DNA from 2 places in the Flavobacterium plurextorum genome. Region 2 is predicted to be linked to the other one. Evidence: riboswitches for the same ligand, from Rfam matches in the RefSeq annotation. Region 2 holds a riboswitch; the other holds the start of a gene.
The links. Region 2 has a riboswitch for cobalamin ahead of NLG42_RS00480 (TonB-dependent receptor plug domain-containing protein). Riboswitches for the same ligand answer to the same signal wherever they lie in the genome.
Positions count from the first base shown of each region.

Region 1: it holds a riboswitch for cobalamin, as region 2 does, so the genes downstream of both, NLG42_RS09545 (TonB-dependent receptor) here and NLG42_RS00480 (TonB-dependent receptor plug domain-containing protein) in region 2, are expected to answer to the same signal.

Region 1 covers NZ_CP100442.1:2,141,635-2,157,005, forward strand. Annotated here, with positions in the region: gene NLG42_RS09520 (DUF4269 domain-containing protein) at 1-27, opposite strand, end outside; gene NLG42_RS09525 (ArnT family glycosyltransferase) at 31-1,554, opposite strand; gene NLG42_RS09530 (DUF4494 domain-containing protein) at 1,903-2,451, opposite strand; gene NLG42_RS09535 (PKD-like domain-containing protein) at 2,690-4,252, opposite strand; gene NLG42_RS09540 (YncE family protein) at 4,262-5,419, opposite strand; gene NLG42_RS09545 (TonB-dependent receptor) at 5,453-7,522, opposite strand; cobalamin riboswitch at 7,603-7,840, opposite strand; gene NLG42_RS09550 (homocysteine S-methyltransferase family protein) at 8,063-9,013, shown strand; gene NLG42_RS09555 (hypothetical protein) at 9,318-9,617, shown strand; tRNA gene NLG42_RS09560 (tRNA-Glu) at 9,712-9,783, opposite strand; gene pnuC (nicotinamide riboside transporter PnuC) at 10,413-10,988, shown strand; gene NLG42_RS09570 (AAA family ATPase) at 10,975-11,970, shown strand; gene NLG42_RS09575 (AAA family ATPase) at 11,995-13,587, shown strand; gene NLG42_RS09580 (hypothetical protein) at 13,575-14,546, shown strand; gene NLG42_RS09585 (hypothetical protein) at 14,539-15,371, shown strand, end outside.
Region 2 covers NZ_CP100442.1:81,123-96,493, forward strand. Annotated here, with positions in the region: gene NLG42_RS00440 (iron ABC transporter permease) at 1-331, opposite strand, end outside; gene NLG42_RS00445 (ABC transporter substrate-binding protein) at 398-1,540, opposite strand; gene NLG42_RS00450 (DUF5522 domain-containing protein) at 1,636-1,998, shown strand; gene NLG42_RS00455 (four helix bundle protein) at 2,022-2,408, shown strand; gene cobU (bifunctional adenosylcobinamide kinase/adenosylcobinamide-phosphate guanylyltransferase) at 2,444-2,953, shown strand; gene cobT (nicotinate-nucleotide--dimethylbenzimidazole phosphoribosyltransferase) at 3,080-4,759, shown strand; gene NLG42_RS00470 (adenosylcobinamide-GDP ribazoletransferase) at 4,784-5,575, shown strand; gene cobC (alpha-ribazole phosphatase) at 5,560-6,096, shown strand; cobalamin riboswitch at 6,163-6,367, shown strand; gene NLG42_RS00480 (TonB-dependent receptor plug domain-containing protein) at 6,395-8,248, shown strand; gene NLG42_RS00485 (YncE family protein) at 8,254-9,300, shown strand; gene NLG42_RS00490 (S41 family peptidase) at 9,374-10,861, opposite strand; gene NLG42_RS00495 (RNA polymerase sigma factor) at 11,019-11,528, shown strand; gene NLG42_RS00500 (hypothetical protein) at 11,515-11,976, shown strand; gene NLG42_RS00505 (DUF4252 domain-containing protein) at 11,993-12,520, shown strand; gene NLG42_RS00510 (DUF4252 domain-containing protein) at 12,618-13,154, shown strand; gene yiaA (inner membrane protein YiaA) at 13,319-13,717, shown strand; gene NLG42_RS00520 (S41 family peptidase) at 13,852-15,240, shown strand; gene carB (carbamoyl-phosphate synthase large subunit) at 15,290-15,371, opposite strand, start outside.

The sequences.
Region 1 (15,371 bases), 2.1 Mb from region 2:
ATACGTAATAGAAGTAAAATCAATCATTTTTTAGTTGGCATAATTTTTTTCTTTGATTTCTTGCTCCAGTCTTTTATTGATGTTGATTTTGGCATTGGTAAAAACAAAAATGGTTGTTTTGTATTCTCTTGCATATTGGTTTGTTATTTCACCAGCGATAAAAGCAGCTTGAAAATACGGACTTGTTTCGGCAAGTTCATTACTGTTTTCTTCAAATTCCTTAATTCTAATCAAGTTTTGGTATTTGATATTCAAATTAAACCAATTCACATAATCAGCATTAAAAGAAACAGCTTTTATTCCTTTTTGAGTATAAAAATTTATTGCTCCCGCTTGTCCGTAATTATCGCAAAGCACTAATGTATTTTGTGATTTTGGGAATAATGCATAAACGGAATCTGTTTTTCGGGCAAGCTCTTTCCAACCCAGCATATCGGCAAAATCTTGCGGCAGTTTGTGATCTTTTCCATCTTCCCAGCGCAGCATTCCTAGTTTTTTATACTTCTCAGGATGTTTAACAATGTATTCTGGCGTTTTGTTTGGAAACGCAATATTGTACATCGGAATAAACAATAATATCGGAATGGCAGCAAATACATATCGCAAATAATATTTCCATCCTTTTTGTAAAACTTCAGAAAGAAATACGGCTCCAAAAGTAATATAAATAGGATATAAACCAATGGCGTAATACGCTTTGGCTTTGAAATAAATAAAGACAATGAGCGTAAAAATTATCGACCAAAAAAAGAACCTGTATTTTGCAAAAGGTTTGTAAAGCTGTAAACTGTATAATGCGGCTAAAAGAACAAAAATAGAACCTATAAAAAACAAGAGTTGTTCTTTTAGAAAATCAAGACGATCTACATTTACCAATTGAGTTTCTGCCAATTCTTTCATATGATGCACAATTGGAAAATGATTGTTATACTGCCACAATAAGTTCGGAAGTATTAACAGAAGTCCTAAAAGCAGGGCAGAATACAGTTTTTTTTCGGCTAGTATTTTTCTTTGGCTTGATAGCAAAAGTGCTGGTAAAAGACCAATCAGGAGGAAAAGAATATTGTATTTGTTTAAAAAACCAAAAGCAAATACTATTGCGCCTATATAAAACCATTTTGATTTTTGAGTCGTGATATATTGAATTACGATATAATAAAACATTGTCCAGCACAAAACGTCCAGCGAGTTGGGTTGATATAGCATATTTATTCTTAAAAGAGACGAAAACAAAATGCATATTGCACCAAGAACCAATGCATAAAAACTTCCTTTTAAAACTTCAATTGTTTTCCAAACAAATAAAAGTGTCAGTGCGCCAAAAAGGGCAGGGAAGAACTTGACCCAAAAAATGGAATTTCCGAGTTGAAATATAAGATAAGAAAACCATGAAGTAACGGGAGGAACAGATAAATAGCCCCAAGCCAAATGGTGCGCCTGATCGAGATGTAAATATTCGTCGCGCTGTAAATCATATTCCGGACTTAAAAGCGTGTACTGTAAAACAAATTTTAAAATGATAAATCCAATTAAAACAAGTGTTTTTTTTGTCATGGAGTTTTTGGTTTAGTGTGCAAGTGCTTTTAGATCAGTTTTGTAATAACGAATATATGATTTATTTTAATTTTATAATTAATAGAACTGCGTTGCGTGTAATTATTTTTAACACATAGAAACATAGTTATAGCAACCTAAAATTAGGGGTTTTACTTTTTAAAAAAACACATAGCTTTTCTATGAGAAAGAAATGTGTTTCTCTTTTTTTTGCATTCTTTTTAATTTGATAATCTATCTCGATCGTGATCGGGACAATGTGTTAAATTTTGTGTTGGCTGATAAAAAAAAAGCTCCAGATTTCTCTGAAGCTAATTTGTAATTTTAATTTTTTGGAGTTTAATAAATTTATTCCTCCGATGCAGTTTCAAATTCCATGTGGTCTATTGTTTCTTCATCTGGTTTTACAGTTTTAGAAGCTTTTAGAGCATTGAATCTTTCCAGCATTTCAGTTTCTCCTTCTTCACCGCTGAAGTATGGGAAAACGTCCATAATTGGCGATTCAGAAATGGCAGGAATCGAATATTCTCCCATTGTGTTTTTCATAACATGAATCGTATTGTCATAAGCTTCTCTCACATCATTTGCTTGAATAAGCATATACATATTCGATTTTCTTTCCTTTCCGCTTTCTTCGTCATAAGCGATCAAAGAAACTTTTGATCTAAACCAGCGATCTGTGTTTTCAAAAGGATGAATCTCAGCGTAATTTGCCACTTTTATGTTCGTGATTTTGAATTCTTCACTTATATAAGCAGCCATTTCTTCATTGATTCTTCTTTCAGCTTCTGTATAAGATACTGCATCTACCAAATAAGGTTCTGTTAGTACTTTTTGGCCTCCAGTTTCATCTGTTTTTCTATATTTTACTTTGCATTCGTACCAAATTGCGCTCATCTCTTTAATTTTTTTAAGGATGCCAAAGATAGATTTTACAGGAAAATAAACTCATAAAATACACAAATAGATATTCACAATTTGAGTGTGATTTAGGTAAAGTATTGAGTGTTTTGTTTTTAAGTCAGCTTTAGAAGCGTAATTATTTCTCAGCCGCAGATTAGAAAGATTTTCAGGCATAAAAAAAAGTCTCAGAGATTCTGAGACTTTCCTTTATTCAAAAAATAAGAATGCTGTATTATGGTAAATTTAAATCTTTAAATCCTGAAACTTCTGTTGAAACTTCTCCAAGCCATCCGCCTTCAGCACGGTTAGAATTGTAAACTTTAATAAAGTCAACTCCTTTTAGTTTTACAGATTCTCCTTTAGCGTTTACAGCCCAGCTTATATCGATTTGACCTCTTACATCAGCATTAGCCCAGTTGTCAGTATAACCCCATTCGTAAGCAGGATTTGCCCAGTTGTTTCCTTTTCCGCCAGATTTATCGTAAATATTAGATTTTAAGAAAGTTCCTTTAAAAGTTACAGTGTTTCCTTTCCATAAAGGGAAAAACGTTTGTTTGTGGAATTGGTTTTTTGCTATATAACCAGTCTGTCCTTGATTGTCAGTCCAACGAATGTAATTTGGTTCATTCGGATTAGTTGGCTCAGCTTCTGGCTTATAATACGTCATTTCGTAATTTTTGATAGTTGTCGCTTTATTGTGTTCAGAACCTGCAATTTCAAACCATTCATCATCCGCTTTTCCGTTACCATTTGCATCGTATGAAACCATAACAATTCCTGGTTCAGCCCAATCATTAAATGCATTACCCAGAACTACAAAATCATTCCCTTCTTTGTTGATAATCGTATGGTCGAAACCAAATTGCACATAACCTCCAAATCCTCCAAGACTGATCATGTTTCCTGCTGTTAAAGCTGTTTCGGCTTTTACACGCATTGTTTCGTCAGTATCTGTGGCAGTCGCAGCAGGCAGAGCATTTACAAATTGTCCTGGAGCAGGAAAGAAGTCAAAAACACGTGTAATTTTATTTAAATATGCTTTTTCGGCAACTGTAACGGTGAAAGATTTAGAGCTTTCGCCAACTCCATTTTTAGCTTTAAACTCGATATTGTAAGTTCCTGCAGCACTAAAAATATAGAATAAATCAGTCGTTGCAGCAACTTCTTGGCTGTTTACAATCCATTTAGAAGTGGCATTTGCAGCGTTTGTTAATTGAGGCTGAACTTTAAACCATTGCATTTTATCTACAGCAAAACCACCAGCTGGATTTGGCAGTGTAATTTCTGGAGCGCTTGCAACTATGCTGATTGTACGACCATCTGCAAAAGTAAAAGTCATAATTCCGTTTGCCAATGCAACCGACGTAATTTCTGCAGCGTCTTTTCCTTTTTGACCAGAAGCAGAAACGCCAGTGTCTACAGCATCAACAAACCAGTTTCCGTTAGCTCCAATAGTAATTTTTGCAGCTTCGCCTTTGGCTCCGCTTTCACCTTTGGCAGATTTTCCAGTATCAACACCATCGATCCACCAGTTTCCGTTTTCGCCAATTTTTATAAACGATGAGGTATTGCGGACATTTAATTTAGATCCGTCGCTCATTGTGATTACATAACTTCCGTCTTTAGTTTCGTAGTTTACCACATACAACCTTTTGTTTAATACATCAAGCAGGTTTTCGTATTGTGCCATTCGGCTTTTCAAATCATTGACATCATTTTTTAGATCATTAATATCGTCTTTATAACAGCCCGAAAGAAGCAGGACAACTGACAATGCAAGTAGAATTTTCTTCATTTTTAAAATTTATGGATTAATTATTGTTTTTTTTGTTTTAAAGGCAAAATGTGCTGGAATATCTCCTGTTGTAACCGTGAATTTTGTATTTCCGTTTTTATCAATACAGTACAATTTTCCGGGAGAAACATAATCTCCTGCATCTGTTATAAAAACATTTAGAGAAACAGGATCAACTGCAAGTCCATATGGTGTTTTAATCTCGTCGCTGACCGCTTTAGGTAAAAAACTTTCTGTAAGTAAAGTTTCGGTTTTAACATTAATCAAATTGTAGTTTATGATATAATCGAAAGTGCTGTAATTAAATTCAGATCCAATTATATAAGCTTTATCACCAACGATAGTAAGATTGGAGCAGGCAATATCAAAAGTTTTTTTGATGCGGTCTGTTTTGGTGTCAATTACAAATAGTTTAGAAGGAATATCATAATAATCGCCGCGAGAGCTTACATACAAATCTCCATCTTCATCAGCTTCAAGTCTGTGCAGATTTATGGCAACATCAATATCTTTTATTTTGGTAAAAGTTTTTAGATCGATTACAGAAACCGTTCTTTCATAATTTGGCGGACTATATCCTCCCGAATTGGCAACATAAAGTTTATTGCCCACAACAGCCATTTTTTCGGGCTGGCGGCCTACTTTCACCGTTTTTGTGATCGAAAGAGAAGTGGTGTCTATTTCGGCAACAAAACCATTTGGCGAATTTTCTCCCAATTGTACTTCACCGTCATAGGCGCTTGCGTAAGCTTTTCCGTTGGCAAAAGTTATGTATCGGCAATTTTTGACATCAATTACTTTAAGGCGTTTTGCGGTAACAACATCCATAACTTCAATTTTGTTTGAATTGTTGATAACAGAGTATAATTTTGAACCGTAAATACCAATGTCGTTTCCTACATCGCCTAAACCTAAACTCGCATCAGGATTTGCCTGACCATAAACATTACGCTTGTAACTTCCGGTTTCATAATCGTAATAATCTAATGAAGCTTTATTCATGTTCATATTTCCTTCGTTCAAAAGATAAAAACCTTGTACGGTTGTAACAGTTTCGGGCGGTAAAACTTCTACTTCTTCTCGAATAATAGGATCATCTTCCTGACATCCTTGAAAAGCTGCTGCCGCAAAAGCGAGTAAAAGCCAAAATTTGAAATTTGTTTTCATTGCTGAGAATTTATTTAGTGTTGTTGTTTTATTTTAAAAATTTAGAGAAAGACTTAATCGATAGTTTCTGCCCGGCATAGGAAAATTGAGTACCACATCATAATATTGATTGAATAAATTATTGACTTCGCCACTTAATTTTACAGGGATTTTTGAGAACTTTCCATTCCAAATAAGAGCCATGTCGCTTGTGTACCAAGGTTTAACATAATTAACAGGAATGTTTGCTTTTTGACTGTAACGCTCGCCGGTATATATAAAACTGTAGTTAAGATTCCAGTTTTTCCAGTTGATCGATGAGGTTATTGTACCGCTGTTTTCTGGTGTATAAGGAATTTGGTCGCCGTAAGTTGTTCCTTTTGCAGTAATATCGATTGCTTTTTGATACGTATAGCTTAAGCCTAAATCTAGAAATATTTGCTGCGGAAATTTAAAAACGAAATTGGTGTTTAGTTCTAAGCCGCGAATATCAACTTCGCCCAAATTCATCATGGTCCATCTAAAAAGGTTAGATGACGGCATTGCGATAATTTTATCTTTTACACGATTGTAATAAACATCGGCTTGAAATGATACCGATTGCAGCATTTTTTTAGGCTCAATACTGTAAGTTGTTCCCATATCATATTGCGTTGTAAATTCTGGACGCAAAGAACTGTTGCCTATAAAAGTGTAATACAAATCATTGAAAGTAGGCATTCTAAAAGACTCTTTGTAAAACGCTCGAACTCTGAAATTCTTTATCGTAAAAGGTTGATAAGAAGCTGATATAACAGGACAGAAAACGTGCTGACTATCGCCTTGCTGATAATATTTAACCTGTTCATCGATATAAGCTCCAAGTAAATTGGCTTGAATATCAAGTCGTTTCCAATGCATTTCGCTTGAAATAACGCCTAAATAAGAATATCGGGTAGGATAGGGAAAACGGTATAAATTGGCATCAAGCGTATTAATGGAGAAATCAGCTGCAAGCGACATTTTCCACCAATCTTTTATAGTGTAGAGATTGACAACCGAAGCGTAAAATTCGTTTTGATAATATTTATTGTCCAATGCACCTTCAAGCGTTTTATAATCAGGATCGATATAACGGCTGTAGTCTCTGCTGAATTTTACATTGGTAAGCATTTCGTGTTTTTCGAAAAAGGAATTCTGTACAGAACCATGAATGAAAAAATTGCGATCCCATTGTCTTTGCACATGCTCATATCTATTGGCTAAAATTGCGCCCGGAAGTCCTCGTTCAGAATCGTAATAATAAGCCTTAATGTTTGCCAGAGCGTTCGAGCCAAATTTGGTATGCAGGTTCAATTCAGCCCGAAGTGCAGTTATATCTCCGTTTTGGCGAACTGCAGTTGTATCATAACCGTCTTTTTTCTGATAGCGGTATTTGTATTTTCCATCGGCTTTAAGCCATTCAATATTGGAGGAAAGTGCTGTTTTAGAACTTATTTTTTGCTGATAAAGAACAGAAGGATTCACTAATCCAAAAGATCCAGTTTTAAAAGAAGTTCTAATGTTTGTGGTTTTACCCGATTCAAAAACAGGAATTTTTGTTTTAAGTAAAAGTGTACTTGAAGCAAAAAAACCTCGTGCAGGCTGAAAAATTGTAGACTTTTGACCATTATAAAGTTCGATAGCTTCAATATTGTCCAAAGAATATTTTCCTAAATCAACTTGACCGTTTTGTGCATTTCCAACCGTCATTCCGTCATAAAAAACTGCCGTATGAGCGCTTCCTAAACTTCGAACGTTTATGGTTTTTAAACCGCCAATTCCGCCGTAATCTTTCAATTGAACACCCGAAAAATAACGAACCGCATCCGCAACCGAAAGACTGTTTAGCGCTTCGAGCTGTTTACCCGATAAAATCTGAACAGGCATCGGCGATTCTATCCTAAACTCGCGTTTGCTTGCGGTTAGAATCACTTCGTTTAACACAAGTGGTTTTAAAGAGTCTCGCTCTTTAGTTTTAGGATTATCCTGCGCCAAAATCGGATTAATAAATAAAATCCATAATAAGGCACATAATCCACAATGCAGCAGGGCTGAATACCTGTTTTTACATACGTGCATAGCAAAATAGTCTATTTGTGACAAATAGTTTTAAACGGAAAAAATGAAATCAAATGTTTAGTTTGATAAATGTGTTTGTCTTTAAAACTCTGGTCCGCGAGAGCCTAAAATTATATGCAGTGGCAGGTCTCCTGACTTATTCCCATTTTGAGCCGCCTTCCCACATTTGATGAAAATGCAGTGGCAAAAGATTTGATTTCGAAAGCCAAAAAAAGCTCTCCTAATCTGTCAAAATGTTGCATGGAATTTACAGTAACGGGCTTGTTCAGGATTTGCACCTGATTCCCTCTTCGTTAACTGCCCTTGAAAAGTTGCAGTTAAACCATTGCGGGTGCAAAAGTAAATAAACTCTTTATGGTTATGGTTATGTTTTTGAAAAAAAGTTTTTTAGGAATTCTGTAGCTTTTTGAAACTTAAGGTGATAAAAAACTAAAAAACAGCTCTGAAAATATTCTTAAAAAGAGAAAATGCTTGATTTTTCTTTTTATTTAAAGAAACTGAAATTTTGTATATTTATGGTGTTATTTGTTTGATTGTTAATTGTTTGTGTTTAATGCGATGAAGATGAAAAAGACTAAAAATACACTGCCAAACGAATCTGAAGATTTGTTTTTAACCGATGGCGGACTCGAAACAACATTGGTTTTTCTTGAAGGTTTTGATCTGCCTTATTTTGCAGCTTTTGATATATTAAAAGATCAAAAAGGGCGTGAAAGTATGAAAAACTATTATTCTCGGTATTTAAAAATTGCCGAAAAGTATAAAACCAATTTCATTTTAGAAAGTCCAACTTGGCGCGCAAATCCAGATTGGATTGAAAAAATTGGATACTCAAAAGATTCCTTATTTGAGTTGAATAAAAAAGCAGTTTCGCTGTTATCAGATTTAAAAACAGAATTTTCGAATACTGTAAAATCTATTCTTGTAAGCGGCTGCATTGGTCCTCGAGGCGACGGTTATGTGCCTGATAATTGTATGAATGCCGAAGAAGCAAAGCAATATCATTTGGCACAAATAAAAGTTCTAAGCCAATTGCCTGTTGATTTTGTTTCGGCGCTTACCATGAATTATATCGAAGAAGTGATTGGTATTGTTCAAGCCGCAGAAACGGTTAATTTGCCTGTAGTTATTTCGTTTACAGTCGAAACCGATGGAAAACTGCCAACTGGAATGAGCTTAAAAGAGGCAATCGAAAAAGTAGACAAAAGTGTAAATATTCCGCCGTTGTATTATATGATAAATTGTGCGCATCCTACGCATTTTGTAAACGAACTGAAAGAGAACGCAAATGAAAATTGGGTAAAAAGAATAAAAGGTTTTCGAGCAAATGCATCTTGTAAAAGTCATGCCCAATTAGACGAATCCACAGAATTAGACCGCGGAATTCCTAAAGATTTGGGTAAAGAATACAAACACTTAAAAGATACTTTTAGTCACTTAAATGTATTTGGCGGCTGCTGCGGAACTGATGAAGAACATATTCACGAGATTGTAAAGCAATTGAAAGTAATTTAAAACAGCTTTATAATTCTAAATAGAAATAATTTATCTCTTTGATTGCACTATATTTTAACACATAAAAGTATAGATTTCTTACTTTAAAAAAGGCGTTTCACTTGTCTAAATACATCCCGTCCCGAAGTTCCGAAATCGGGACTATCTATGCGAAAGAAATGAGTTTCTTTTTGTCCCCTTATCAAGCATATAAAATCTATGTTTCTATGTGTTTATTTTTTTTGATGTTATCGTATAAGATAACCAAATATTGAAAAAAAACATCAAAATTTGAATTGAGTTAAAAACTAATACAGAAAAAATAATGGAGACGAAAGAAACTAAAAGTTTAGAGGATATAAAGCAGTATTTCAGAGTTTTAAAAAGAGCAAGCGGCAATAACGAAGGATTTAAAACAGAAACCAAATTTTCAACCTATTATGAGCTCGGTTGTATAATTAATAATATGTTGAAATTGTGTGTTTTGGGACTTGAAAATGATAATAATTCCTCAATTAATGTTGGATTAGTATTAGAACACGTTATCGAATTATTTCCTTTAGACGAATTTGAACTATTGGATAAAATCAATCAACAGTTTGCTGGAGAATCTTCGCTCGTTTAAAAAGTTTTTGTAAAAAGCTTTATAGATATTTGTCTGATTTCGGACTTCAAACTAAAGTAAAAAAAAAAGCTCCAGATTTCTCTGAAGCTTTTTGTAGTCCGTGGGGGAATCGAACCCCCCTTACCAGGATGAAAACCTGGCGTCCTAACCGATAGACGAACGGACCTGTTTTGCTATTGCGGGTGCAAAAATGCAACTATTTTTAAAATACACAAAAGGATTTCGGAAATTTTTTTTTTCAGTTATGCTGAAAATAACACATTTTAAAATAAAAATCGGCAAACAGAATAAGTTAGTTAAAATGTATTTGTTTGGTTAATAACAGGTTATTTTGCACTAAATAATGAGATAAAGCAGATTTTTGTTCGGATAAATATTTTCAATAAAATTTAAAAATATTTGCTTTTAAAGAATATTCTTGCGGATTTTTCATGATTTTTTTGAAAAGTTCAGCCAAAAATAAATGTCAAAACCTCCTTTTTTAGACAATCGAATAGTTTTTTCTTCGTCCATAATTTGAAAGAACACATCAAAAACTGATGGATCTGTTTTTCTAATTTCTTATAATTGCTTGTACTAATTATGCTCTTTATAATTTATGATCACAATCGCTTTTGGTAATTTTTTATCTTTTTAAAATCTACATTTTACAGACAATAAGAGGGTTAATGATTCTAATTTGTTCAAAAAGCAGCAGCAGTTAAAAAAGTGCTTAAAGAAAGAGATGCGAATTGTTCAAATGTTATTCGTTATCAATTAAAATTTTGATTCATTATTATATATTTATACCCAATTATGGATACAACTTTAGAAATATTTGGCGCGTTTTTCGGCTTTATGGCCGTTTATTTTACTATTAAACAAAATATCTGGTGTTGGTATTTTGGTTTACTTCAAGTAATATTATATTGTTTTATTTTTTACACAGCCAAATTATATTCAGATATGATTTTGCATGTTGTTTATGTTTTTCTGCAAGTATTTGGCTGGTATAATTGGAAATATGGCGGTTCAAATCACAGTACATTGCGGATAACATTGATAAAAAATGAAGCGTTTTGGATTGGTTCAACCATTTTATTATCCTTTTGTTTAGGTTATATAATGCAGACAAAAACCGATGCATCTTTTCCTTACGAAGATGCTTTTATAACCATTGCAAGTCTTGTTGCTCAATATTTAATGATTAAAAAAGTATTGCATTCTTGGATGTTTTGGATAGTTGTAGATGTAGTTGCCATAGGCGTATATTGGTACAAAGGTTTGTATTTTACAACAGGTTTATATGTGCTTTTTTTAATTATGGCAGTAATTGGTTATCTAGAATGGAGAAAAGTTTATAATGAAGAATTTGAATATGAGCGAGCATAAAGTTGGATTAACACTAGGTAAGTTTGCGCCTTTTCATAAAGGACATCAATTATTAATAGAAACGGCTGTTAATGAAGTTGATGAATTAATAGTGTTAATTTATGATGATCCAGTAATAAATATTGCTTTGGCAGCCAGAGCAGCTTGGATACGTGAAATATACCCGAAAATTGTAGTCATCGAAGGTGTCAATTCGCCAAATGATACTGGTTATACACCAGAGATTATGAAAATTCAGGAAGATTATGTTTTAAGTGTTTTAGGTAATCGTACTATTTCGCATTTTTACTCGAGTGAGCCTTACGGCGTGCACATGAGTATTGCGCTGAATGCGATAAATAGGCAAGTTGATGTTAGTCGGAATATTATTCCAATCTCTGCCACAAAAATTAGAAAAAATTCATTTGAAAATAAGGAATTTATTCATCCCATAGTTTATAAAGATCTGATAACAAAAGTGGTATTGCTTGGTGCTCCATCAACTGGAAAAACCACGTTAGCAGAAAAATTGGCTTTCCATTTTGATACCCAATGGATGCCTGAATACGGAAGAGAATATTGGGAGAAGCATCAAATAAATAAAAGACTAACTTTAGAAGATCTTTTAAAAATTGCTGAAACCCACATTGAAAGAGAAGATGCGCTTGTGCTGCAGTCAAATCGAATTTTGTTCTCAGATACTAATGCGATTACGACCTATTTGTTTTCGCTGGATTATCATGGAACGGCACTTGCAGCTTTAGAAAATTTAGCAAAAGCAGCAGAGAACAGGCACGATATTATTTTTGTCTGCGATACTGATATTCCTTATGATGACACTTGGGATCGATCTGGTGATGTGAAAAGAAAGGAATTTCAGCAAAAAATAATAGAAGATTTAAACAATAGAAATCTTAAATATTATATGCTCAGTGGTACTATCGATGAACGAATTGAACAAGTATCAAAAGTATTATCTGCCTCAGAGAATTGTAAATTTTAAATAACTTAGAATCAAAATATAGCTATGTCTGATTTATTAAATAAAACGATGGGATTTTTTAAGAAAGTTCCAGAATCACCTACGAATCCGCAAGATGTCAAAAGCAATAATAAATTTCAAGTCGAAGATCTTTATTCAACTGATGATCTTCAAAATGAATCAAGTGATGCAATTACTTTAGATGAGAAATTGCGCCAAGCGTATTTTTGGATCGCTAATACAGCCATTATAAGTCCGTATTATGATATCGAATTTAATGACAGCGATCCTAAAAAGTTTTTATTTGGCGACAGTAAAGTGCCCGTTTATCTGACTACAGATCAAAGCTATTCTAGTTTTGTATTAATGCCTCTGTTAAATTTAGCCGTAAGAGGTAAATGTCTTATTGTTGGAGGGCCAGGTCGCGGAAAAACAGCTACTTCTGTTTTGATGGGTTTACTGGCTGGCTATGATAATAAAGATGTAATGAGAGCCATTCAGCATGGTCAGCCTCAAATGACGATTTCAGATTTATTAGGACATCCATTGCCTTCGGATATGGTAAAGGCCGAAAAGACTTCGGATATTCGAATTGCTTGGCGAAAATGGTTAGGCATGAGAGTGAAAATTATTGATGAATATAATCGAATTCCAACCAGAACGCAATCCGCTTTATTAACTGTACTGGCCGATAACTACGCTGAAATTTTTGATCAGATTTATGAATGTCCTGATGGTGCATGGTATCTAACGGCTAACGATGATGCAGGCGGAGGAACTTATCAGGTTATTGAAGCCTTAAAAGATAGAATTGATATTGTTATTAGAGCTATGCACTTTAATACAAGATTTGTTGAGGATTTATTGCAGCGCATCGAGCTCAATTTTAAGCCCGAAGCAATAATTCCTGAAGAAATTATTTTTACCGAAGAAGAGTTAACAACTGTAAATAAACAAATTAGAGGTATTCAAATAGATCCGGAATTACGTAAACGTATCGAGTTTTTCTGCCGCCAGTTTGAGTTTTTTGAACCCGCATCTAACCGACTAGAATATATGACCAAAGACACGGCAAAATTATCTGGTATGGATATGCGTGTTCTTTTTAGGAAAGAGACAGGAAAAGATCCGATTAAAGATTTAGGTTCGCAGGCAAAGAATGGTTTGTCTGTTAGAAAAATTATGACTTTACTAATGTTTTCTAAAGCATTGGCTTATTTTAGAGGAAATCGAAAAGTAGAATTAGAAGATATTAGACAAGTCCTGCCATTTGTTTTACACGATAGTTTGACGCCGCATTTAGAATCTCCATTTTTCGATCAGATAGGCAATGAAGTTTACAGAGTAGATCGAATTGTGTGGCTGCGAAACTTATTCGATTTGTCTTGCGATGAATATGTGAGTCAGGATTTGGATAGAAATGATCCAGTTGACCGATTTGAAGAGGAATTTAAAAAAGGTCTTGAAAATATATCTTCAAAAGAAATTGATAATCGACTTTTAAGTATTGAAAAGCAGCTGCAAAAGTGGTCTGAAGAGAAAAAGCTGTACGGTTACCGAGCAGATGATATTTTGAAATTAAAATATCTGCATCAACGTTATACCAATTACAAAAGATGGCTGCAATGGAAAAAATAAGCTTTCAACCACTTATTGCAGAATTAAGCGAAAAAAGCACGTTGTACAATCGATGGTACAATGAGAGCGAAATGAAATATGGCAATTTGCCTGCTCATGTAATTACGGGTTGGATGGTAGAAGTTGTTGAACCAATTGTAAAAGAAACAACTGCTTTAAATTCAGCTCCAGAAAAAATTCATGAAATCGTAAAAGCACTTTATCAAGAATCATTGAAGTTAATTGGAAACGGATCTGCAATTCGCTATAAAGACGAATACAAAGAGGCTTGGCTGTTAATGGCGCAAATGCCAAACTTGGTCGTGAAATTTCCTGTAAAAGTAATTTCATTGTTAAATGACGTTCTTTTTAATCTGCATATATATGCACCAGAAAAAATAATAGATTGGTGTAATCTAATCAAGATCAGCAGCTCTGAGATTAAAACTATTGAGGATTTTAAAATTGTGGGACGTATTTATGCGTGGAGATTTGGTTTGGCGCATTTGAGGATTCGTTTAAACACAGATTTCAAAGAACTTTCTGAGAATCTGCAAGAAATCGTTCGTAACGCGATAAGTTCAGACAAAAGTTCGATTCAGCTTTTTAAAAATCCTTGGGCGAATGAAAAAGCAAAATTTGAAGGCGTACAAGGCGGTTTTAAAGATACAGATGGATTTTTTGAAAATCCGCCGAGACTAGCAAAAATTGATGGGAACATATTTGTAACCGATTCGAAAAGCAGTTACGCACTTTTTGCAGACCAATTTGGAAAAGTTTTGGTTCCTGCAAATTCTGTTGATGCATCTCTAATTTTATCAAATTCTAGTCGATTAGATAACTTGGAGAAATGGCTTGGAAAAGGCAACGAAAAAATTGATACAAGAAAGATTTCATCTTTTGCGACAACAGAAAACACATTGGTTTTAACGTTGCAAAATTCCTATTTTTTATACTTATTCAGTCTTGGAAATGCATAATCAATCTGAAATAAAAGAAACATTAGCCGCTTGGAAATCGTGCTGGCAGCAGGCAAAACTGGAGTGGAATCCTTTGCTGCGCCTGCAAGAACCTATTTGGTGTTTGTCGCATCAGGAAGCTCAAAAAGAAGGGCTTTCGAGCAGTTTTGCAATGATTCGGTTAACAGATCATCGCATTGTTATAAACTTAGAAGAAATTACAGAACGCGGTATTGCCGATTACGCTGTTGAGGTATTGGCACACGAAATAGGTCATCATATTTTTGCACCTGCAAATTTATACGACAACGCTGTTTTGCTGAATCGAATTCGTTTTGCTTTACCCGGTATTGAGGATCGAGCACCTATGGTATCAAATTTATATACTGATTTTTTAATCAATGATAAATTACAACGCGTCAATAAATTAAAAATTTCAGAAGTTTATAAAGCGATTAATTCAGAAGATAATTTTTCTGAATTATGGACATTAATGATGCGTACTTATGAATATTTATGGCGTTTGAAACGCGGTGAATTAGCAGTGAATTTATCATTTCACAGTAAAAAAATAGATGCTGATGCTTCATTATTAGCTTCTTTGGTTAGAAGTTATTCAAAAGGCTGGATTCATGGCGGCGGAAGATTTGCTGTAATGTTATATCCCTATTTAATGGATGACAAAACGTTTAAAGATGCACGTAAAAAGATTTTGATACTATTAGATGCGGAAGATGCAGGCAAAGGAGCTATGGATATTTCGGGCATGACTGAACTTGATTTAGAAGGCTATGATGAAATAGTCGATATGCGAAAAGAAGCGATTAGTTTAAAAGAAGACGGAGG
Region 2 (15,371 bases):
ATACAATTCCATATGGAGATAATAAAACTGAGCTTAAAAAAGACGGTAATATTCCTGCACCTAAAATTACAATAGCAACTGCCAAAATAGCTCCAGAACTCAGTCCTAATACATCAGGACCTGCCAACGGATTTCTAAACAATGTCTGCATCAGCAAACCGCTTATAGACAACCCTACTCCAACCAAAATAGCTGTAATTGCTTTTGGCAGACGGTAATTAATAATAATATATTCCCAAGTTGATTTACTTGCCTGTCCTCCTGTTAAACTGCTGCACACTTCTTTGAATGGAATTGTAACAGATCCTAAACTAATGTCTAGGAAAAACATAAACAAAAGTACCAATCCAAGTATGGAAAACAGAGTTATATTTCGCGTTTTTTTTATCAATTGATCTTAGTTTAATTTAGATGCAAAAGTAAACTCATAACTTGGCAACAAATCAGGATGGAAAATTTTTATATAATCTTTTAAGACTAAATCTGGACGACTCGGCGCTAATTCATAATAAACAGTTCCGCCTGTTGCTCCAAATTTGCCTTCGAATGTATACACATTTTTATTTTTAAAAGCATCAAACTGACTGTAATGCGGATTTGTTTTCGCTATTTCATCTAAGCTTTTAAAAGATCCTGAAGCGATCCAAAAATCAGCTGTTTTAGCTTTTACTAATATCTTTTCAAATGACAAACCTTCACTTCCAGTTCCTTTTAAATCTGACCATAAATAATTGGCGTGAGCATCTTTCATAAACTGAGCAACCCAGCTGTTTCCTTTGGCAACATACCAAACATCTTCGTACATCGAACCATACAAAACTGTTGAAGATGCAGGTTTATCTGCCACCAATTTTTTAGCTTGATTATAGCTTTCCACAATTTTATCAAACAATTCTTTGGCTTTTTCTTCTTTACCAAACAAAGCTCCGTACAACTTAATCCATTCTGCTTTTCCAAGTGGAGACTGTTCCATCCAATCCGCTTGAATAAAAACATTTAGACCGCTTTTCTTTAAATTATCCAACATCGGATTATTGTTGTCTACTCCAAACGTTACGATCAAATTTGGTGCTAATTCGATTAACTGTTCAATATTTAATTTTTCATTTTGACCTACATTTTTTACCGAACCTTTATCAATTAAAGCTCTTGTTTTTTCTGATGAAACATAATCTGTGTGTGGAAAACCAACCAGTTTATTTTCGACCTCAAGCATTTCTAAAAATGGTACATTAGTAGTTGACGTAACCACAATTGACTCTAAAGGCACTTTTATAGTTGTGTAAGTTTCCAAACTATCCGGAACCTTTGCATCTTTTTCTTTTAAAATGTATTTGAAATTTTTATTGGCATTAGGCCACGGTTCCATAACCGTAACAACTGAATATCCATCATATTTAATGATCGAAAGCCCTGAAGCAAACTCAATACTATTTTTTGCACTTTCAGATTTTGCAACCTCAACTGTTTCAGACTTCTTACATCCTGTAAGGATAAAAAAAGAGAAAATAAAAATTAACTTAGGGAATAAATATTTCATGTTTTACGTTTTGGATAGGAACAAAGGTAAACCATTTTCTATTTTTTTTGTTTATTTTTATTCCTACAAAATTCAACAAACTGTATCTTTACACTATGAATACCACAAAAACAAAAGTTTGCTCAAGCTGTGAAACTCAATTCAGCTGTGGAGATATTTCGGTTGAAAACAAATGCTGGTGCAATGATTTTCCGCCTATTTTCAATCTTTCTGAAGGAGGCGATTGTCTATGTCCAGTTTGTTTTAAAGAAGCATGCGAAGATAAAATCGACGCTTACATTGAAACACTGACTCCTGAAAGAGCACTTAAAAATAAAGCTGCAACCCTGCCTAAAACAGAAAACCTAATTGAAGGTATCGATTATTATATCGAAGATGGCAATTATGTTTTCAAGACTTGGTTTCATCTCAAAAGAGGAAGTTGTTGTGGAAATGACTGTCGACATTGCCCTTATTAATTGTTAATTATAAATTGTTAATTATGAAAGAAAATATTGTAAAAAACAAAACTTTTGACTTTGCAATCAGAGTAGTTAAACTATATCAATATTTAAGTAATGACAAAAAGGAATTTATACTTTCTAAACAACTTATAAGATCTGGAACAAGCATTGGTGCGATGGTACGTGAAGCTGAACATGCAGAAAGTAAAAGTGATTTCATTCATAAATTCGCAATTGCACAAAAAGAAGCTAATGAAACAATTTATTGGTTAGAATTATTAAAATCGACTAATTTTCTAAATGAAAAAGAGTTTGAAAATATTTCTAGTGATGCAATAGAAATTTTAAAATTAATAACAAGCATTATTAAAACCACTAAAAATCAAATCAACTCCAAACAATCACAAAAATTAACAACTAACTAATTAACAATTCATAATTAACATTTTATAATTAACTAATGATTTACTTGATTACCGGCGGCGAACGCTCAGGAAAAAGCGGATATGCCCAATCTCTAGCTTTACAACTTACAAACAATCCGATCTATGTAGCTACGGCCAGAAAATGGGATTCTGATTTTCAAAATCGGATAGACCGTCATCAAAAGGATCGTGATGAGCGATGGACAAATATTGAAGAAGAAAAATACTTAAGTAAAATTGATTTTTCTGGTAAAGTTGCTCTAATTGACTGTGTAACACTTTGGCTTACCAACTTTTTTGTAGACCATAAAAACAATGTCGATTTAAGTTTAGAAGAAGCTAAAAAAGAATTTCTTTTGTTAGCCGAACAAAAAAATACATCGATTATTATTGTAACAAACGAGATTGGAATGGGCGTTCATGCTTCTACCGAAATTGGACGAAAATTTACTGAACTGCAAGGCTGGATGAATCAATTTTTGGCTTCAAAAGCTGATGAAGTTGTTTTAATGGTTTCGGGAATTCCTGTAAAAATCAAAGGATAAAATTCTAATCCTAAAAAGGGAATTCCAAAATTAAAATTCCAAATTCCAACACTATATCCTACCTTTACTTATATATTCAAATTTCAGTCGCAATGGAATTTGGACTTTAAAAACTGGAATTAAAAAATGAGCTATTTAGATGATATTTTAAAATCACGCCGTGATACAAGGCATTTTACAACAGACGAAGTTCCCGATGAAGTAATTCAGAAAGCTTTGCAAGCTGGACATTGGGCACCTTCTGTTGGGCTGACCGACGCGACAAGATATTATATCATAAAATCTAAAGAAGTTAAAACCGCAGTAAAAGAGCTTTTTTTAGATTATAATAAAAAAGCCGAAGAACTAACTGATAATCCCGAGCAAAAAGAACTTTACAGATCCTTAAAATTAGAAGCAATTGAAGAGGCTCCTCTAGGACTTATTATTGCTTACGATCGTTCTGTTCTTAATCAGTTTACGATTGGAACAATTGGAAGTAACGAAGCGGTAAAATTCAGCTCAGTTTGTGCAGCTCAAAACATTTGGCTTTCGCTTACTGAACAAGGCTATGGAATGGGCTGGGTTTCGATTATCAATTATTATCAATTTAAAAAAATTCTTGACTTACCAGATAATATCGAACCGCTTGGGTATTTCTGTATTGGAAAACCCGCAACAAATTATAATAATCAGCCAATGTTACAGCAATTACATTGGAAACAAAAATCTGAAGCTCCATTTTGTACTGAAATCGACAAAATACAGAAATCAAATTTTCTTGATTTAGATTTAAAACAACAAAATAGCACTGAGATCAAAACAGATTTCAGCGCACTCCTTCAAGATAAAATAGATTCAAAAACAAAACCTATAGGCGCTTTAGGAACTTTAGAAACCTTAGCTTTTCAAATGGCAACCGTTTTTGAAACCTTAAATCCAAAAATAATAAATCCAAATATAGTAGTTTTTGCCGCTGATCACGGCATTGCAAATCATGGCGTTAGTGCTTACCCGCAAGATGTTACCCGCCAAATGGTTACTAATTTTCTGGAAGGCGGAGCCGCAATCAATGTTTTCTGCAGTCAGAATAATATTGATTTATCTATCGTAGATTCAGGTGTAAACTATGATTTCCCAACGAATGCAAAATTGATAAATGCTAAAATTGCAAAAGGAACTCAATCTTTTCTTCATGTTCCAGCAATGAGTGAAACCGAAGTGCAATTGTGCCTTGAAAAAGGAAAATCGGTTGTTGATGCGATCGCCAAAACAGGTTCAAACTGTATTGGTTTTGGTGAAATGGGAATTGGGAATACTTCGACAGCATCTGTATTAATGAGCCTTTTAACTAATTTACCAATTGAAGAGTGTGTTGGAAAGGGAACTGGTGTTGAAGACGAAAAGCTAATTCAAAAACAAAATTTGCTCAAAAGTGCCATTCAGAATTATTCTGGTCAAGCCGATTTAAAACAGCAACTGGCATATTTTGGCGGTTTTGAAATTTTACAAATTGCCGGCGGAATGCTCGCAGCTTATGAAAACAAAATGCTCATTCTAGTTGATGGCTTTATTTGCAGTACGGCTTTTTTAATTGCTTCAAAAATAAATCCTGACATCAAACATAATGCTGTTTTCTGCCATTGCTCTGCCGAAAAAGCACATATAAAATTACTAGATTACCTAAATGCAAAACCTGTTTTAAATCTAGATTTGCGCTTGGGCGAAGGAACCGGCTGCGCAGTCGCTTTTCCGATTTTAAAATCGGCGGAAGCATTTTTAAATGAAATGGCTAGTTTTGAAAGTGCAGGAGTCAGCCGCAAGTAAACTCCAAATAAAAATTTATTTTAAATGAAAAAAGAACTACACATCTTCTTCACCTGTTTGATGTTCTACACTAGAATTCCTTGTCCAAAAAACATCAATCATGATCCAGATTACTTAAATAAAGCAACGCGATATTTTCCATTTATCGGTTGGATTGTAGGAACAATTTCATTTGCTTTTTTCTATATTTTTTCTCTTTTCCTATCAACAGAAACGGCAGTTATTTTTGCCATCATAACTTCTGTATTAACAACTGGAGCTTTTCACGAAGATGGATTTGCTGATGTCTGCGATGGATTTGGCGGAGGATGGACTAAAGAAAAAATCCTCATGATTATGAAAGACAGCGCAATTGGAGCTTATGGAGCAATTGGATTAGTTTTACTTTTTTTAGCAAAATTTAAATTGCTGACAGAATCAATTTCACTTTTTACAAACAGTAATTCTTATTTATTAGTTTTTTTATTATTTATTTCCGCTCATTCTATAAGTCGTTTAGCCGCAATTAGTATTATTTTCACGCATGAATATTCTCGAGACGATGCTTCAAGCAAAAGTAAACCGATTGCTAAAAAGCATAGCTGGAAAGAAATTTTCGGATCTTTTTTCTTCGGATTGATTCCTTTGCTGGCACTCTCCTATTTCAATTCTAAATTTCTTTTAGCTTTAATTCCTGTTTTTATTATGCGTTATTTTCTCGCTAGATATTTCCAAAAATGGATCGACGGCTATACAGGAGACTGTCTTGGCGCAACACAGCAAGTTTGTGAAGTTGTTTATTACTTAAGCTTTCTTTTGATATGGAAATTTATTTAGTTCGTCATACTGAAACGGTCTGTGAGAAAGGAATCTGTTACGGGCAATCTGATGTTGATATTGCTGCTCCTTTTGAAATGATATTCGAAAACATTGTTTCACAACTACCTTCAGAAGCTCTCATTTTTACAAGTCCGTTAAAACGCTGTGTTACTTTAGCAAAATACATTCAAGCAAAAACCAAAGCAATTTCATATCAAGAAGACGAGCGTTTAATGGAAATGAATTTTGGCGATTGGGAATTGAAAAACTGGAATGAAATTCCACCAGAACAATTAAATCCATGGATGAAAGATTTTGTAAATATTAAAGTTCAAAATGGAGAATCGTTTGCTGTATTACACGAAAGAGTTGCAGACTTTATAACAGCACTTATCTCAAAAAAAATAAAATCTCCAATCGTTATTACAGCACATGCCGGTGTAATCAGAAGTATTTTATGTCACCAGACTTCACTGCCGTTAAAGGATGCTTTTCAAAACAAAGTAGACTTTGGACAGGTTATAAAAATCGAATTATAAAGTCCTTTTGTTTGCATTTTAATCTGAAAAGCAAAACAAATTTGAATTATCATTATTTTTAACTTTATATTTGCAGCAAATTAAGGTTGTGTTTTATTATTAACACATTAAAAGGGAATCAAGTAAAAATTCTTGAGCTGTACCCGCAACTGTAAGCTTTGTTCTGAAAAGAATGCTTGTTGTAAACTACAAAACCACTGTTCGCCACGGCGAATGGGAAGGTAAACAACAAGACGCAAGCCAGGAGACCTGCCTTTGTAACAAATATCGAGCTCTCGGGAAAAAGAGTGTAGAAATTATGACTTTAAAAATACGCTTTGCTTGTCTTTTCTTATTGTTGTGCCAGAGTATTTTGGCGCAAAAAGATTCTATTAATAACCTGAAAGAAGTTCTGGTTTCTGATGCTAATCTTAAAAAATACTCCAATTCTCAATCCGTTTTAAAACTTAATGATTCCATTATAAGTAAAAATGAAGCTTTACTTACTGATTTGTTAAATTTTAATTCAACTCTTTACTTTAAAGAATATGGCCGCGGAATGCTTTCTACGGTTTCTTTTCGAGGAACTACTTCTTCGCAGACTGCAGTAATCTGGAACGGAATTAACATTAATTCTCAAATGAACGGAAGCACTGATTTCAACACAATTTCAGGTTCTGATTATAATTCTGTCAGTGTAAAAGCAGGCGGCGGAAGTGTTATTTATGGCAGCGGTGCAATTGGAGGAACTGTGCATTTAAATAATGACATGAGTTTTTATAAGCGTTTTGAGAATAATTTAAGATTAGACTACGGCAGTTTCAACACGATTGGAATCAATTATAAAACCAATATTTCTAACGAAAAATGGAGCGCTCAAATTGGTTTTTCGAAAAACAGCTCAACAAACGATTATAAGTATTTAAATCGATATACTTGGAGAGGTGAACAACGCTGGAACCAAAACGGACAATACGACGTTATTACAATGAATGCTAATGTGGGATATAAAATTAATGCCAAAAACAGCTTAAAATTATACACTCAGACTTCAAACACAGATAGAAATACTTCTTTAATTACTGAAACAGAAACTAAAAGTAAGTATGTTAATGGTTTCAACAGAAACTTATTAGAATACGATGGTAATTTTGGAAAACTTACTGCGAATTTCAAAACGGCATATATTTTTGAAAACTATCAGTATTATGCTGATAATTCAAAAAATCAATATACATACGGAAAAACGGAGAGTTTTATTTCTAAAGCTGATTTGGGTTACACTTTGTTTAAGTCGACTCAGATAAACGGAATCGTAGATTATAACAGAACAAAAGGTTACGGAAGCGGTTTTGGAGATAACACTAGAGAAATTGGTTCGGCTGCTTTACTTATAAAACAAGATTTTTCGACTGACTGGAAGAATGAATTTGGTATTCGAAAAGAATTTACAGACAATTACAAATCTCCTGTTTTATTCAATCTTGGATCTTCTTATCAGTTTAACAAATTGTACAATTTAAAACTGAATTTATCTCGAAACTTCAGAATCCCAACTTTCAATGATTTATACTGGGAACAAGGCGGGAATCCTGATTTAAAGCCAGAAAGCTCTTATCAGGCAGAAATTGGAAACGTTTTTACTTTTAAAAACATTTCGTTGACACAGACTTTTTATTACATCAAAATTAAAGATTTGCTGCAATGGGTTCCGGGTTCAAATGGTATTTGGACACCTCAAAATAGAGATAAGGTTAATAGTTATGGTGCCGAAACTTTGTTGAGTTGGAAAAAACAGTATGGCAAAAATATCTTTGGTGCAAATGCTTCTTATGCTTACACTGCTTCTAAAGACGAAGAAACTAAAAAACAGCTTTTCTTTGTTCCTTTTAATAAAGTGACAGGTTCCGTTTCTTATTCTAGAAATAGAATCTCTGCTTATTATCAATTTTTATATAACGGATTTGTTTACACTAGAGCAGATAACAATCCAGACGAAATCATAAAAGATTATACCTTATCCAATATTGGAATCGATTATGATTTTAAATTTCTTGACTCCTTCAAACTTGGCATTCAGGTATTGAATATTTTCAACGAAAATTATGAAAGTCTTGAGGACAGACCTATGCCGGGTCGAAATTTCAACATGTATTTAACTTTAAAATTTTAATAATTATGAAACTTAGTAAATTACTTTTAATAGCACTTGGTGTTTCCTTATTTGTGTCTTGTTCTAATGACGATGATGACCAGCCAAAAGGAGAATACGACAACGGATTTTTCATTTTAAATGAAGGAAGTACAGGACAAGGGACGGTTTCTTTTTCTAGTGATAATTTTAGTCTTTTTACAAAAGATGCTTACACTGCAGCAAATGGATCAGATTTACTTGGAAAATACGCTCAAAACATTTTCTTTAACGGAGACAGAGCTTACATCATTGCTGGTGGTTCAAATGTTATAAATGTAGTAAACAGATATACTTTTAAATTAATCGCTAAAATCGACAGCGGACTTGCTAATCCAAGATATGGTGTTGTAAAAGACGGAAAAGCTTACGTTACTAATGCAAATACTTACTCGTACATTAATGCTGCCACTGGCGATACTGATGATTACGTTGCTGTAATTGATTTAGCGACAAACAAGGTAGAATCAAAAATCGAATTGAATGCTACTGCAAACAGACTTATTCTTGAAAATGGTAAATTGTACATTACTGAACCAGATGCGAGCGATAAACTTTTGATTGTTAATATTGCAACTAAAACTGTAGAAGCTCCAATAACAATTGGAACGAGCGCTGATTCAATTGAAGAGGAAAATGGTATTCTATACATATTAAGAGCACCTTGGGGTGGAGCAAGCAGCGAAATTGTAAAAGTAAAATTAGCAGACAAATCTGTTTCTAAACTTCCATTCCCTGCAAGTTTAGAAAAAGCTGGATATTTAGATATTTCTGATGACAAAATTTATTATACAGTAAAAAATTCTGTTTTTGTTATAAACACTTCTGCAACTGCAGTTTCTTCAACTCCAATTTTCAATGCTCCTTCAGTTGCTAACTTATACGGTTTTGCAGTTAAAGACGGAAAAGTTTACTTGGCAGACAGCGGTAACTACAAAGTAGACAGTAAAGCATACATCTATAACTTGACTGGAACTTTACTAAAAGAATTAACAGTTGGTATTGCACCAAATGGTTTCTATTTTAATGATTAATTCTTTTAGAATTTGTTATTAGTTTTTGGAAAAAAAATAGGCTTTCATCTCTGAAAGCCTATTTTTTTTACTTCTATTTTAAAGTCCTCATAAATTCTTTTGGAACATTCTCTAAATACATTTCATTTCGAAGTCCATTTATTTTTTTAGAATTGCTGATTTCAGGTAAATCGAAACTGTCGTCGGTTTGGATCTTCTTAGCTGTTGCTCCTGTTATTTTTGAAATCACTAGATTTAACAACGGCTCCGTTTTATCTCCTAATATCCCCAAATGAGTACCTGGCTCATCCTTTATAACAACCTTTTCATTTAAAGGAAAGGTTGGTGATAATCCTTGTGTATAATCTCCAAAATCAGCGGCATTAGCAATTTTAAAAACCAACGGCTGCATAGCATATCTATGATTTGGATTCACCTTTGTCTTTGTTAAAGTTGGAGAATCATAAACCGTAAACGAACCCACATTTTTACCTGTAGTAATTTCGCCTACCTGAACAACTTCAATATATGGTTTTAGTCCGTTTATAACCAATTCGCTTGCAGATGCTGTATTTGCTGTGGTGATAATAAATACTCTCGCTAAGTTTAAACTATTTATTGCTGCACCATCAATACTTTTTACAAATCTTTCATTCAATAGCTCTAAATCATCGGCTGTCATACCGGCCATCAACTTAAAATTATATTGTCTTTTCGAAAATATTTTCCCTTCAAACTGTCCGGTAATCATGCTGGCTAAACGTGTAGAAGATCTTACAGAACCTCCGCCGTTATATCTTAAATCTAAAACCAGATCCGTAATTCCTTTTAAGTCGCCAAAAGCCTGGTTTAACTTGGCATCATATCCTGCATAAAATCCATTATACATTAAATATCCTATCTTGTGTTCTCCAGATTCAATCACTTTATTAATAAGAATAGGATTTTCTTCTAAAGTTGTTTTAGACAAGGAAACCGTTTTTCCATTCAATACAAATGCCGATCCGCTAAAATCAGCTAGATCTAACGTATAATTATCATTACTTAATAAAGATTGATAATTTGAAATCGTAAGTTTAGTTCCGTTTATACTCGTAAACAAATCTCCTCTTTTAATATCTTTAGTCGATGCATTAGAATTAGGAATAACATAACGAACATAGCCCACTAAATCATTAGATCCCTGAGCAATTCTAGTAAGTTTAAAATCTAAACCATTATTTTTTGAAATTCCGTTAAGCTCCTGTTCTAAAACTGTATAATCATCAACAATCCAGCTAAAACGATCAATTGCATTACCATTTGGGTATTTGCTTATTGGTTTATTCAACAAATCCTGAAATAAATCTTCCGGTCTTGAATAACCCGCTAAATAATTTTCTAAGTCCGCTTTTGTCGCAAAACGATCATCGGCTAAATTTGGCACATCAGCCTGCCACAAATAAACTTCATTCAATCCTCTCCATACAAAATCATTAACTTGTAAATGAGACGGAGACATAACATCGTCCTGATCTTCACAAGATTGCAAAGAAAATGCAAGCATACACAAGAGAAGTGCTGATCTTAGAATTGTTTTCATAAAATTTGGTTTCGGCATCATTATAAAATACTAACGTAAAAATACTATCTTTAGTTTTAAGTAGTATTCTTTTTTTATAAAAAAAATACAAAGTCTTTGTAACAAAAATAATCGTGTCTCGTCTTGACTATATAAGCTAACGAATAACCTTTAATTTATGAACCAGAATGTGTTTATAGAATTAGTAAATCCTTTTAAAGACAAAGTTTTTCGTCTGGCAAAACGATTGCTTACCAGCACCGAAGAAGCAGAAGATGCTGCTCAGGAGGTAATGGTTAAATTATGGAATAAAAAAGACGATTTAAGTGCTTATAATAATGTTGAAGCATTGGCAATGACAATGACTAAAAATTATTGTCTTGATCAGTTAAAATCAAAAAGAGCCGGAAATCTAAAAATTGTTCATAATAATTTTACCGATCGTGAGCCGCAATTGGATAAAAAACTGGAAGATTCAGACAGTTTAGAGTGGGTTGAAAAAATAGTAAACCAACTCCCTGAACAATTGCAAATATTACTTCAATTGCGAGATGTCGAGCAATATGAATTTGATGAAATTGCAAAAATTGTCAATATGAATGAAACAGCGATTCGAGTAGCACTTTCAAGAGCAAGAAAAAAAATTAGAGAAGCAATGATTAACACACACAGTTATGGAATCAGATAAAATAGAATATATATTAGAAAAATACTTCGAGGGAGAAACAACTATTGCCGAAGAAAATCAATTAAAAGAATATTTTTCATCATCAAATGTTGCGCAGCATTTGGAGCAATACAAACCGCTTTTTGGTTATTTCTCTCAAGTAAAACAGCAAAAATCGACGCAGGAAATTCCACTACAAACTAAAAAACGAAATGTGGCGTGGTTATCGATTGCTGCTTCGGCTGTTGTTTTACTCGGAATTGGAGCTTATTTTTTGGTAAGTGAAAAAAATGCAGCTCCAGTGGTTGCAGCACAATCAGAATTAGGAACCTATGATAATCCGGAAGAAGCGCTGAAAGCGACTCAAAAAGCTTTGGCACTATTATCAAACAATGTTAATGTAGGTATCGAAAGTGTACAATACATTAATGAATACGAGCAATCAAAAAACAAAATCTTTAAACAGTAATTAAATTCAATCAAAAATGAAAAATCTTATCATAACACTAGTATTCGCCTTTGTAACAAATGTATTTTATGCTCAAGGCGCTTTTGACAAATTTGATGGTCAGGACGATGTCACTTCAGTAATCGTAAACAAAAAAATGTTCGATTTAATGAGCAAAGTAAAAGCTGACCCAACTGACAAACAAACACAACAATACATTAATCTGATTAAAAAATTAGATTATTTGAAAGTGTTTACAACAAAAAATCCAAAAATCGAAGCTGATATGAAAGCTTCTGCTGATAAATATATTAAAACAGCTGGTTTAGAAGAACTAATGAGAGTAAATGACAGCGGTAAAAATGTACGCATAATGGTAAAATCAGGTGCCAGCGATACACAAATTAAAGAGCTGCTAATGTTTGTTGACGGTGCAAAAAATGACGAAACTGTCTTACTTTCTCTAACTGGGAATTTTGACTTAAACGAGATTTCAGTACTTACAGACAAAATGCAGCTTCCAGGCGGTTCTGACTTAAAAAAAGCCTCTAAAAGCAAAAAATAATTGCAAAATCACCAGTAGTAAAAAGTTTGTGCAAACGAACATTTAACAATCAAAAGGTGATAACATACATGACCTATAAAAAATAAATTCAACATAGATGAAACTCAATGTTTTTACCTCAGCCCTTTTAGTTTTATTGACTTTAGTAAGTTGTAATTCTGAACCTTCATTGCAAAAATATTTTGTACAAAACACAGACAATAAAGATTTTATTGCTCTCGATGTTTCCTCTAATATTTTAAATTTAGACAAAGCAAAATTATCTGCTCAGCAAAACGAAGCTCTAAAATCATTTAACAAAATGAACATTCTAGCTTTTAAAGCAAATGACAAGAACCAAGCTCAATTCGAAACTGAAAGAGCAAAAGTCAAAGCTATTTTAAAAGATCCAAAATACCAACAGCTGATGACGTTTGGTTCTGGTAAAGACGGCGCTTCTATAAGCTATGTGGGCACGGATGAAAACATTGAAGAGTTTGTTGTTTTTGCTAATCGAAAAGAAAATGGTTTTGCAGTAGTTCGTGTTTTAGGAAAAAACATGAATCCAAACAATATAATGACTTTAATGACCGTTCTAAAACAATCAAATATTGATTTGGAACAGCTAAAACCTTTACAGCAGCTGGTTAAATAACAACTACATCTTACTTTAAAAATAAAAAGCTCCATTACGGAGCTTTTTTATTTTTAACAATTAAGAAGATAAAACTGAATAATCTTTAGATTCTTTTTCGTATATATTATACGAATTTAATTACATTTGCCTTTAACCAATACATTTAATAAATTAAAACAAACATGGTACAAAAAACATCAGTTGCCTTTATAGCGGCATCGTGGGTAGCTCTTGGAGCTGGAACAATTGGATTTATAGTTGGGCTTGCAAGAGCTGAAATGCTTTTAAACGAGAAAGGATATTACTTTACTGTATTAATGTTTGGTCTATTCGGAGTAGTTTCATTACAAAAAAGCGTTAGAGATAGACTAGAAAATCTTCCTGTTACAAATATGTATTACGGTATATGCTGGTTTGGAACGCTTTTATCAATTGCTTTATTGACCATCGGATTAGTAAATGCGACTATCTTACCAAGCGAAAAAGGTTTTTATGCTTTTGCTTTTCTACTTGCTTTATTCGGTGCCATTTCCGTACAAAAGAATACAAGAGACAATATGTCGTACGAAAAAAGCGAATAACAAAAAATAATCAAAACAAAAAAGCTCCAATTTTATTGGAGCTTTTTTGTTTTGATGCAGCTCAGAAAAGGTTTTAGAATATTTAGGTATATTTGATAAGCATCACACTATCCTAAACCAACACCAAAATCAACATGAAATCAATTCTTCCATACCTCTTTCTTATTCTGACCTTGTTTAAAACAGATATTTATGGTCAGAAAAAAATCAATGATAATTTCAAAAAAGAGACTATTATAAAAATTGACACCTTGTTAAATGAAAACTATGTATTTCCTGATCAGGCGCAAGCAATAGGCAGACATTTAAAAAAGAAACTAAAAGAAGGAGCCTTCAAAAAGTATGAAATCATAGACTCTTTTGCAATTGCTTTGACAAAAGAAATCAGGTTTGTAAATAACGACAAACATTTAGGAATATGGCCTGCATTTGTTCCTAAAAAGCAAAATGAATCATTAAGTAATGATTATCAACTTTACTTAAAAAATTACACTGATACCCGAAAACAAGCAAATGGATTTAAAGAGACAAAAATAATAGATGGAAATATCGGTTATCTCGACATCAGCTTTTTTCTTTCAGAAACCGATAAGACAATTGATTCCTATATGAATCTTTTATCAAACACAGATGCTGTTATTATCGATTTAAGAAATAATGGCGGCGGCAACCCTAGAACAGTAAATTATTTGTGCAGTTATTTTCTTAAAAATCAATTATTGATCAATACTCTATATTTTAGAAAAGGAAATCGAAGTGACAAAATTTTCACTCGTGAGGTCAACGGAAAAAAAATGATTGACGTTCCTTTGTTTATACTTATAAGTTCAAAAACTTTTTCTGGAGCTGAGGAATTTAGTTATGACATGCAGACTCAAAAAAGAGCAATACTAGTTGGTGAAACTTCTGGCGGTGCTGCTAATCCAGGAGAAGTTTTCAAAATAAATAATGACTTAGAAATTTTTATACCAACAGGAACAGGCATCAATCCGATAACAAATACAAACTGGGAAGGAATTGGAGTTATTCCGGAAATTAAAACCTCTCCAGAAAAAGCTTATGATAAAGCCGTAGAATTAGCAAGAGAATCAGCACAAGAATATCGCAGTAAAAAAAATTCAGAATCAAAACTTTTATATGAAAAATTACAAAGTATTATTGACAAAAACGCCCAATTATCAGCAGTAGAAAACAAAGACTCTGACATAGAACAACAAATAATTGAGATTTTTAAAACGGGAAATTCACTAAATTTATTCAGCGAGAATGATATCAACTTTTTTGGCTCGCAAAACATCAAAAAAAATCCTTTAATTGCTGAACTGATTTTAAAAAGTAATATTATTATTTTTCCAAAATCACCTATTGCCTACCTTAATTATGCTGATATGCTTGAAATAAACGGTAAAAAAGATTTAGCTTTAACTCACTTTGCAAAAGCTATTGCTTTAGCAGAAGAACAAAAAGCCCCCTATCTTGAAGGTTTAAAAATGAGATATGAAAAAGCAAAGAATACTAAATAACAAAAAGCTCCAATTTTCATTGGAGCTTTTTTTATATTAGAATTTGAGATTATTTACTCAAATACATTTTTCTTCTAGAGTACAATTCGTAGAATTGATCGTCTTTTAAGTCATCAATAAACAAGATGCTT